3 regions of the Roseibium algicola genome follow, and region 3 is predicted to be linked to each of the others. Evidence: riboswitches for the same ligand, from Rfam matches in the RefSeq annotation. Region 3 holds a riboswitch; each other region holds the start of a gene.
What was found. Region 3 has a riboswitch for thiamine pyrophosphate ahead of thiM (hydroxyethylthiazole kinase). Riboswitches for the same ligand answer to the same signal wherever they lie in the genome.
Positions count from the first base shown of each region.

Region 1: linked by a shared signal. The riboswitch ahead of B0E33_RS16460 (ABC transporter permease) and the one ahead of thiM (hydroxyethylthiazole kinase) in region 3 are both predicted to bind thiamine pyrophosphate.
Region 2: linked by a shared signal. The riboswitch ahead of thiC (phosphomethylpyrimidine synthase ThiC) and the one ahead of thiM (hydroxyethylthiazole kinase) in region 3 are both predicted to bind thiamine pyrophosphate.

Region 1 covers NZ_CP019630.1:3,539,523-3,542,797, reverse strand. The annotation lists gene B0E33_RS16465 (ABC transporter substrate-binding protein) at 3-944, opposite strand; gene B0E33_RS16460 (ABC transporter permease) at 967-1,812, opposite strand; TPP riboswitch at 1,870-1,976, opposite strand; gene B0E33_RS16455 (hypothetical protein) at 2,058-3,275, opposite strand, start outside.
Region 2 covers NZ_CP019632.1:50,715-53,989, reverse strand. The annotation lists gene thiC (phosphomethylpyrimidine synthase ThiC) at 158-1,966, opposite strand; TPP riboswitch at 2,058-2,183, opposite strand; gene repA (plasmid partitioning protein RepA) at 2,453-3,275, shown strand, end outside.
Region 3 covers NZ_CP019630.1:4,727,792-4,731,066, reverse strand. The annotation lists gene thiD (bifunctional hydroxymethylpyrimidine kinase/phosphomethylpyrimidine kinase) at 1-586, opposite strand, end outside; gene thiM (hydroxyethylthiazole kinase) at 623-1,396, opposite strand; TPP riboswitch at 1,465-1,575, opposite strand; gene B0E33_RS21875 (Lrp/AsnC ligand binding domain-containing protein) at 1,783-2,019, shown strand; gene B0E33_RS21870 (hypothetical protein) at 2,041-2,448, shown strand; gene B0E33_RS21865 (DMT family transporter) at 2,680-3,275, opposite strand, start outside.

The sequences.
Region 1 (3,275 bases), 1.2 Mb from region 3:
CCTCAGCGAATTTCGGCTGTGTAGCTCTCCACCGGCACGACCTTGCTGATCAGACCGGCTTCGGCCATGAATTCCGCAAAGCGCTGGTAGCGGCCTTCATCAAGTGCAGCCGGACGCTTGGCGAACCGCGGCAACGTATCGAACCATGCCCGCCTGTTCAGCTCGTCATTGAGGTTCGGATACGCTTCTATGAAGGCATTCCAGGCTTCTTCCGGGTGATTGCTCAGATAGATGGTGGCCGCCTCCACGGCTGCCAGGAACTTGGCGAAGCGTGGATCGTCCGTCTTGTCCTTGTTGACGACATAGATCAGCTCATCAAAGATCGGCACACCGTTTTCTTCGGGGAAGAAAGCCTTGCCGGGTTTGCCTTCGATTTCGAGCTGGGTGAGCTCGAAATTGCGATATGCGCCGATCACCGCATCCACCTGACCGGCAAGCAGAGAGCCTGACAACGCGAAATTGACGTTCACCAGCTCGACATCATCCATGGTCAAACCGGCCGAACGCAGCATCTGGCCCAGCATCGCGTCCTCGAAGCCGGACACGGAAAATCCGACACTCTTGCCCTTGAGGTCCTTCAGTTCCTGTATCGGGCCGTCCTTGAGCACGATGAGAGAATTGAGGGGCGTTTCCACCAGCGTACCGATCCATTTCAGCGGCAGCTCTTCCTCGATTTGCGCATGAAGCGTCGGCTGATAGGACACCGCGATATCGCCCTGCCCGGCAGCAACCAGTTTCGGCGGCATTGCCGGGTCCGCCGGTTCGATGATCTCTACCTCGAGGCCTTCTGCCTCGAAGAAACCCTTGGTCTGCGCAGTTACCAGCGGAGCGTGATCCGGATTGATGAACCAGTCGAGCAGCAAGGTCAGTTTCTCACTGGCCTGTACCGGCCCCGATGCCAGCAGCCCGGCCGCCAATGCTAGTGACAGGATTTGTTTTTTCATGAGGTCCTCCGTAGAGCGGCAGCTAGGTGAGCGGCTGCCAGGGAACAAGAAGTCGGGTGAGATGGTTCACGGCAAAGCGCATGATCAGCACCATCGCCGCGAGCAGGATCAGGGCGGCGAACATCATGTCCGCCTGCATCCGGTTGCTGCTTTGAAGCATGATGAAGGCAAGGCCTCCTTTTGCCCCGGCCCATTCGCCGATGATCGCCCCCATGGGAGCGAACACCGCGGCCACCCGCAGGCCGGAGGCAAACGCCGGCAAGCCTGACGGCAGGCGAAAGAACCAGAGTTCCTTCAGGCGAGACAGACGATAAAGCCGGGCGAGATCGCACAAACCCGGGTCAAGCCGCTGCAGGCCATCGAAAAACGTCGATGTGACCGTGAAGAAGATGACCAGGATGATGACGACGATCTTGGAGGCCAGCCCGAAACCGAGCCAGAGCACCAGGATCGGCGCGATTGCGAAAACAGGCAGGGCCTGCGTCACCAGAATGGGCGGCATGGCAAATCTTGCAGCAATCGGAAACAGCCACAAAAGAACGGATAGCAATGCCCCAGCGGCTGCCCCCAGCACAAACCCGAGCACCGTCTCATAGGCGGTGATGCCGGCATGATGCAGAAGGAAGCCTGCGTGTTTGACAAAGGCTGTAAAGACGCGGTCCGGACCCGGCAGGATATAATGCTGGGTGTCGAACACATGGACGATTGCCGCCCAGATAGCGACAGTCAGCAGGAGGCCGAGTATGGTCCTGGCAACAGCTTTCACAAACGCCATCATCCCGCAGCCCCCGCCGCCATTGGCCAACAGGAACGCATGAAAGCCGATACCGGCATTCGGATGTGCGGCGACCGCAGTGGTCGCAGACAAGTACGCATAGGATCTCCCGTCTTCGGACAAGCCGAAAATGACAATGGAGATCCGGGAATAGGCTAAGGATTCCGTCCCTTCGCCGGCATGACCCGGATCAGGTTCTAAGGGTTCGGCATTACGCCATCTCAGCTCCGGTAACCGGAACACCCCTCGGACCAAGGCGGACCATGCCTTGTGTGACGGAAAAAGGCAAGCCGCCGTGAGGCGGCTTCTTCAGATTTTGAAAGGAGGCAGGCTGGCGCTTAGCCGGCTTGCCAGGACGTGATCGCCTTTTCTACGGCTTCTGCACCGGCGGTTCCCTTTTCCAGGGTCAGGATGCCGCGCTTGCCGTTTTCGTAAAGCATCGGAATGTCGATCCAGCCGCGTTCACGCAGCAGGGCGAGATTGCGTTGCTGCTCGTTCGGCAAGCTGGAAAGGGCAATCCAGAAAAAGCCCGGAGACACTTTCACGGAAGCGCCGATCAGCGCATCGCCACGAGCTTCTTCCGTAGGCTTCATGACCAAGCCTGGCACGTTGACGACGTCACCCGGAGCGAAGTTTTCCGGGAACTCGTACTTGATCTCGACCAGATGGCTGGCGGGCAAGGAAGTATCGTCATTCGGCTTGATGCGAATGTCGACCTTCACATCCCGCTCGGGGATTTCAATGGAGGCGCTCAGAACCGCGAGAGCCTTGCCGTCCAGATTCGTTTCTTCATCGACACCCCAAACGACAGCGCCTTGCGCAGCCGTTCCGGCACCGCCGGACTCTTCCCCTTCTTCGTAAAGGATAGAGCGCTGCACCGAGGAATCCGCCGCCGTGGCGGACGGAGCCGGTGAAGTTTCGTCAGGCGAAATGGCCGAGAGATTGTCTTCCGGCACCGCAATCGGGCTTTCGGTGGTCGCAGAAGACTGATCGTTTTCTCCGCTCGTCACGATGGACGGCTGGGAAGGTTCGGGCGCAGCGGAAGCTGGTGTATCGACCTGCGGTGTATCGGCCGGCGCAGGCGAATCAGACTGTCCGGTAATCGTCGTCGTGGTTACCGTACGTGCATCCGGGGCAACCACATCCGTCTCGCCTTCGTTCAACAGGCGGTCGGTGTTTTTCGAAGGCTCTTCACCTTCTCCAGCAGGGGCAGCGGTCGAAGGCTCCGGCGTGGTGTCCGGCTGCGTATCGACAGGCGTTTGCGAAGAAGACGCGACCGGCACGTTGCCGCTATCGGCTGTCTCATCGCCCGCAGGCATCAGGAAATAGGCTCCAGCGCCCAGGAGCACCAGCAACAGGACACCCGCAGCAATGACGATCGGAACGGTGCGGCTGCCGGATGAATCACCACGCAGCGCATCCGAAGCACTCGGCTTGGCGCGCTTGGAGCGGCTTTTCTTGGAGGCCGACTTGTCCTTCGGCTTGGCTGTCTCGTCGCCTGGATAAGCCTGATCGGCGGTATCGGCCGCACCGGTGGTATCCGCAGGCTCGAACAG
Region 2 (3,275 bases), on a different replicon from region 3:
CCGCAGGACCGCTCCCGGAATAGCTGAGCAAAGGCCTTTTATCAAAATACCGATTTTGGAGCCCATTCCGCTCGCCTACCGCATCGAGCGGTAGGCCATCGGGCGAAGGGAGCCCTAAACCCCTCCCCTCGAATCTCCCCTCCCCTCTGCGAATGAACTACAGATCCTTTGGCATGTAGAGATCGCCGCCAGCACGATATCTGACTGCCATCGCCTCCATGCCCTCTTGACGAGCAGCGTCGCGGATATCGTGGGAAATCCGCATGGAGCAGAATTTCGGACCGCACATGGAGCAGAAGTGCGCGACCTTGTGGGCTTCCTTCGGCAAGGTCTCGTCATGCATCGAACGGGCCGTTTCCGGATCGAGCGCGAGGTTGAACTGGTCCTCCCAGCGGAACTCGAAACGGGCGCGCGACAGGGCGTCGTCGCGGACCTTCGCTGCCGGATGACCCTTGGCGAGGTCGGCGGCATGGGCGGCGATCTTGTAGGTTATGACACCGGTCTTCACATCATTGCGGTCGGGAAGGCCGAGGTGTTCCTTCGGCGTGACGTAGCAGAGCATCGCCGTGCCGAACCAGCCAATCATCGCGGCACCGATGCCCGAGGTGATATGGTCGTAACCCGGCGCGATGTCGGTCGTCAGCGGTCCGAGCGTGTAGAACGGCGCCTCGCCGCAGACCGCAAGCTGCTTGTCCATGTTCTCCTTGATCTTGTGCATCGGCACATGACCAGGGCCTTCGATCATGACCTGGCAGTCTTTCGCCCAGGCGATCTTCGTCAGCTCTCCGAGCGTTTCCAGTTCGGCGAACTGCGCTGCGTCGTTGGCGTCGGCAATCGAGCCCGGACGCAAGCCGTCACCAAGTGAAAAGGAAACGTCGTAGGCACGGCAAATGTCGCAGATCTCCTCGAAATGCTCGTAAAGGAAGCTCTCCTTGTGATGATGCAGGCACCCCTTGGCCATAATCGAACCGCCGCGCGATACGATGCCGGTAACGCGGTTGACGGTGAGCGGAATGTAGGAGAGCCGGACACCGGCATGGATGGTGAAATAGTCGACGCCCTGTTCGGCCTGCTCGATCAGCGTGTCGCGGAAGACTTCCCAGGTAAGGTCCTCGGCAATGCCGCCAACCTTTTCCAGCGCCTGGTAGAGCGGCACCGAGCCGATCGGAACCGGCGAATTCCGGATGATCCATTCACGAATGTTGTGGATGTTGCGCCCGGTCGATAGGTCCATGACGGTGTCGGCGCCCCAGCGAGTCGCCCAGACCATTTTCTCGACTTCCTCCGCCATCGACGAGGTGACGGCAGAGTTGCCGATATTGGCGTTGATCTTCACCAGGAAGTTCCGGCCAATGATCATCGGCTCCGCTTCCGGATGGTTGATATTGGCTGGGATGATCGCGCGCCCGCGGGCGACTTCCTCGCGGACGAAGTCCGGTGTAACAAAATCCGGGATCGCCGCGCCGAAGCTCTCTCCATCACGGGGAAGCTTTTCGTTTGCAGCCTTGCGACCAAGGTTTTCCCGGATGGCGATGAATTCCATCTCTGGCGTGATGATGCCGGCGCGGGCATAGGCGATCTGGGTGACGGTCTTGCCGTCTTTGGCGCGGCGCGGTTTCTGCAGGTTAGGGAATTGCAGTGTCAGGCGCTCGCCGGTGGCAAAGCCGTTGTCTTCCGGCTTGACCATGCGGCCCTCATATTCCTCCGTGTCACCGCGGGCGGCGATCCACTCGGCGCGAAGGCGCGGCAGTCCCATCTCAATATCGATCGCCTGGGTCGGGTCGGTATAGGGACCGGAGGCATCATAGACCGTGACGGGCGGTTCGCCGGCGGTCGGATGGACTGCGATCTCGCGCACTGGTACGCGGATATCGGGATGAATTTCGCCCGGCTTGTAAACCTTTGTAGAGGCAGGCAGCGGCCCCTTGGTGATTTCGGGCGTAATAGTCTTGGTGGCAATGTTCATTCTGAGGCTCCAATCTTTCAAGTTGGAGACCCAGTTCGAAGCCGGAATGATGGAAAGACGCCATGACGCTCCGGATTCTGGGCAACGTCGTACTGCAGCGCTTGCACCGTCCCTACGCCAGTATGAACTGGATCAGGTTCAACGGGTCACTGCGCTGCCATCGATCAACGGCCCAGCAGTATCTCAGCCCCTTGCCGGGGCACCCCTGGTAACGTTGCCATCGGCCATCATCCACGTGCGTTTGTCAATACAGAGATGCTTGGCTCGACGAGGAAGTGCTGTCACTTTGGCGGCAAAAGGTTGAAGGAAATGTGCCGGGTGACTCCAAAAAGTTGTCCGCGGACAACAATGCGAAGTTCTTGTCGAAACTAGGCTGAAAAATGCACTTGGTTAAGCGTTTGTAAATTGGTAACGAATCGGAGCATATTGTAACAGCGCAGTTTGAGGCGTAGTTTTCAAAAATGCGCAGTTCGAGGATTTTTCGAGATGGACACCAATCTTCTGGTTGAAGGTGCTGCTGAACACCTGCCAACGACACTTTCGGCGGACGCGAATGAGCTCGCTCATCAATTGCAGATACATCAACGAAAAATCTTTCCACCTGCTTCTCAAAAGACTATCCGAAAATTTTCGCCTGCAGAAGCAGCTAAATTGATTGGCATTAAGGAAGGCTATTTACGTCAGGTCGCCGCTGATGGGCATGGCCCCGAACCAAACGAGAACGGTAGGCGCACATATTCTGTCGAGGACATGGATCATATACGTCAGGTCTTGGACGAGAAAAATGGCACGCCAAAATATGTGCCGATCCGTCGGGGAGATGAAAAGCTTCAGGTTATCACTGTAATGAACTTCAAAGGTGGTTCCGGAAAAACCACCACATCTGCTCATTTGGCTCAGTTCTTGGCGTTGCGTGGATACCGCGTTTTAACAATTGACCTTGATCCACAAGCATCATTGTCAGCGATGTTCGGACATCAACCCGAACTAGATGTCGACGAGGGAGAAACGCTTTACGGTGCTATCCGTTATGAAGACCCTCGAGCCTTAAGCGAAATCATTCGATCCACATATACGCCAAACCTCCATATTGTTCCAGGCAATCTTGAATTGATGGAATTCGAGCATGAAACGCCCAAAGCAATGTCTGAAGGACGTTCAGCGTCCATGTTTTTCGCCCGAATAGGGGAGGTGCTGACAAGCGTTGAAAGCTATTACGACGTTGTAGTCATTGATTGCCCACCTCAGCTTGGCTTTCTAACGATGTCGGCCTTAAGTGCGGCCACAGGAGTATTGATCACCGTACATC
Region 3 (3,275 bases):
CCGCATTGCCGTTGCGATCCAGAAGCAGATCGGCGCTATTCGCGCCAGACCCGTGCCCGCCCTTGAGCAGAACCGCATTGGCTCCAAGACCGAGCAGACGTTCTGCCTGCGCCTGCATTTGCGTTTCGTCCGCGGCAACGTCGCCCTGCAACATGCGGGCAGCTTCATGCAGGTTCGGGGTAACAATATCGGCCAGCGGCAGCAGCAAGGCAATCAGCGTGTCGACCGCACTGTCGGCAAGCAACGGGTCACCGGAGGCAGCCACCATCACCGGGTCAAGCACAACCGGGCCTGTCTCATGTGCCCGAAGCCCTTCAGCTACCACCTCGATCGTATCGACACGCGACAGCATGCCGATCTTTGTCGCCTTGACGGCAAGGTCCGAAAAGACGGCCGTCATCTGGGCCCGCACGAACTCCGGCGGCACATCATGAATGGCGCTGACGCCAAGCGTGTTCTGCGCCGTCAGGGCTGCAATAACACTGGCACCAAAGACGCCATTTGCGGAAAAGGTCTTGAGATCAGCCTGAATGCCGGCTCCGCCGCCGGAATCCGATCCTGCAATGGTTACCGCAATTGCGGTCATGGGAACCTCCTGGGAGTAGATGCCGAAAAGCCTGCGTCAGCCGGTCTTGAGACGGGCTTCAATGTCGCGGTCAGTCAGGCAATAGAGTGCGTCGAGCAACTCCGGCACCAGACTGCCTGGCCCGCCTGACCGGCCGGCAGCGATTTCGCCGGCAATGTTGAAGACGGACAGTCCGCAAGCAGCTGCAAGCGCCCTGTCCTTTTCGATGCTCAGGAACGCCGCCAGAACCGCACCGCCGGCACAGCCGGTGGCCGTCACGCGTGACATCAGTGGATCGCCGTTGCGCAGCAGGAAATCCTCGCCGCGGCTCTCGACCCTGTCTTCCGGGCCAGTGACCGCAAAAACCGTTCCGGCCTCGATCAATGCATCGGCATCCGCCCGATCCGGCAAGACAGCAGTGAGTTCTTCCGGATTGAGCCGCACCAGATCCGGCTTCACGCCCAGCAATTCGCGCGCATAGACGCAGCGCACGGGTGACCGGTTGACGAAGACCGGATCGACACAAACCGGACGTCCGGCCGTCCGGGCAGCTTCGATCGCTAGCGGAATGGCTGCACGGCGTTCCTCGTCAAGGGTGCCGAGGTTCACCAGCAGTGCATCAGCCCCACCGGCAAAGGCCGCAACTTCCTCCCGCGCGATGGTCATGGAAGGAACCGCGCCTAGCGCAAGCAGCACATTGGCGGTGAAACTCTGGGCGACCGCGTTTGTGATAGCGTGAACGCGCGGCGTTTTCTGCCGCACCCTTTCCAGAAGGGTGAAGACCTGTTCGGCGCTCAGGGCTTGCGTGGAAGCAGCAACGGAAAGGCTCATGACGGCTCTCCTGCGACAGAAAGCCCGTTGCCGGTATTCCGGAAAGGACGTGTTGAAGGGAGTGGTGTGTGCATCATGATCTCAAATCCCTCCGCCGGTATCAGCCGGATCAGGTTCAAGGAGTTGGCAGGCCGCCTCTCAGCCCGGTCCAGGATGGCCGGGCACCCCCATGAGATGATTGCACTGCTAACAAGCCGGCCGTGCGATTGCAAGACCCGGCTTGTGCAGAGCGGCTACTCGGCAATTGACTGGCGGGAGGAGATAGGCGATGTCCTAGTCTGCTTTCGTGAATCTGTTGCCCGGCATGTTTGGCTGACCGAACAGCCCGGCTGATGGTTCAGGTGACACGTTCACCCCCTTCAAACACCAACTGCCCGGAGCGCCCCATGGTACCGTTTTTCGTGATGATCAAATGCCAGTTGGGCAAGACCTACCAGGTCGCCAATGCGATCGCCGATGCGGAAATTGCGTCCGAAGTCTACTCCACCTCCGGCGACTACGATCTTCTGGTGAAATTCTATGTCGACGACGGCTCGGACATTGGCCACTTCGTGAACGAGAAGGTCCACCCGATCGACGGCATTCAGGACACCAAAACCATCATTACCTTCAAGGCCTTCTGAACTCAGACCCGGAAATTTTCCATGAAACTCATTAAAATCGCCGCCCTTTGCCTGCCCCTCGCTCTTGCTCCGATCGGCTCGACCGCGTCCGCGCAAGGCATGCCACCGGAGCAGATCAAGCAGATCCTGGACCTTACCAAAGCCAACTGGGTGTCATTCCGCGACTGGCAGGGCCAGGAGCTGATCTATTTCACCCACCTGGAATCCTGGAAGTGCGGCATCGACTATGTCTTCTACGGATTGAACGACGACCCGATTGAGCAGGAATGGCAACTGGAAGCCTGTGACCCGGACAACCAGAATGTCGTTCTGAAGGACAAGCCCTATCTGGAGCTGCCCCTGGGGTCGGCCCAGTCGATCAGCGTGCAGCTGATCTTCAAGGACGGCACCAAGAGCGCTGTTGAGCGGTTCGAATACAAGTCGCAGTAAGGCCGATTTCGGAAACCACCCGCATTCGCCGTCATTCCGGACAAGCGCAGTAAAGCTGCGTGCCGATCCGGGATCCAGCGCATCAGCGTGAGCAAAGCGAACTCTTCTCTCTTTGTTTAATGCCGCGCCTAAGGCGCGAAATAAGTCTGGATTCCGGATCGGCGCACAGCATTGCTGTGCTTGTCCGGAATGACGGGGAAGACAGCGGGACCTGCCCTCTTGTCTCTCCCCCTACGAACGCGAGGGCGATGACGCCCGGCGTGCCTTTGTCCGGTCCAGCCCGAGCTTGTGCTCGCGGTAGATGACGAAAATACCGGCGGCAATCACGATCAGCGCCCCCAGCACCACTGCAGGCAAAGGCGTTTCGCTGAACACTACCCAACCGACAATGATCGCCCACAGCATGTTGACATAGTCGAACGGGGCAATGGTGGAGGCATCCGCGAACCGGTAGCTCTGCGTCAGCAGGATCTGGCCGACACCACCTGCAAGGCCGATCAGCAGAAGCAGACCTGCCGTGGGCAGGTCCGGAATGATCCAGGCCTGACCCGGCAGCAAAAAGCCCAACGGCAGCGTGAGCAGCGACAATACGGACGACATGCCCGCAAACCAGGTAACGATCGTGGACGTGCGCTCCGTCTCGCACAACTTGCGCACGGTGATCATGGCGAGCGCGGCAAAGCCGGCTCCTGTCAGGCCGATCAAGGCCCCGATCATCGAGTTGCTGTCCAACTCCGCGTCACCCAGATGCGGTGACAGCACAACCAGAATGCCGACAAAGCCGACACCGACTGCGCTCCAGCGATAGACCCGCACCTTTTCGCCAA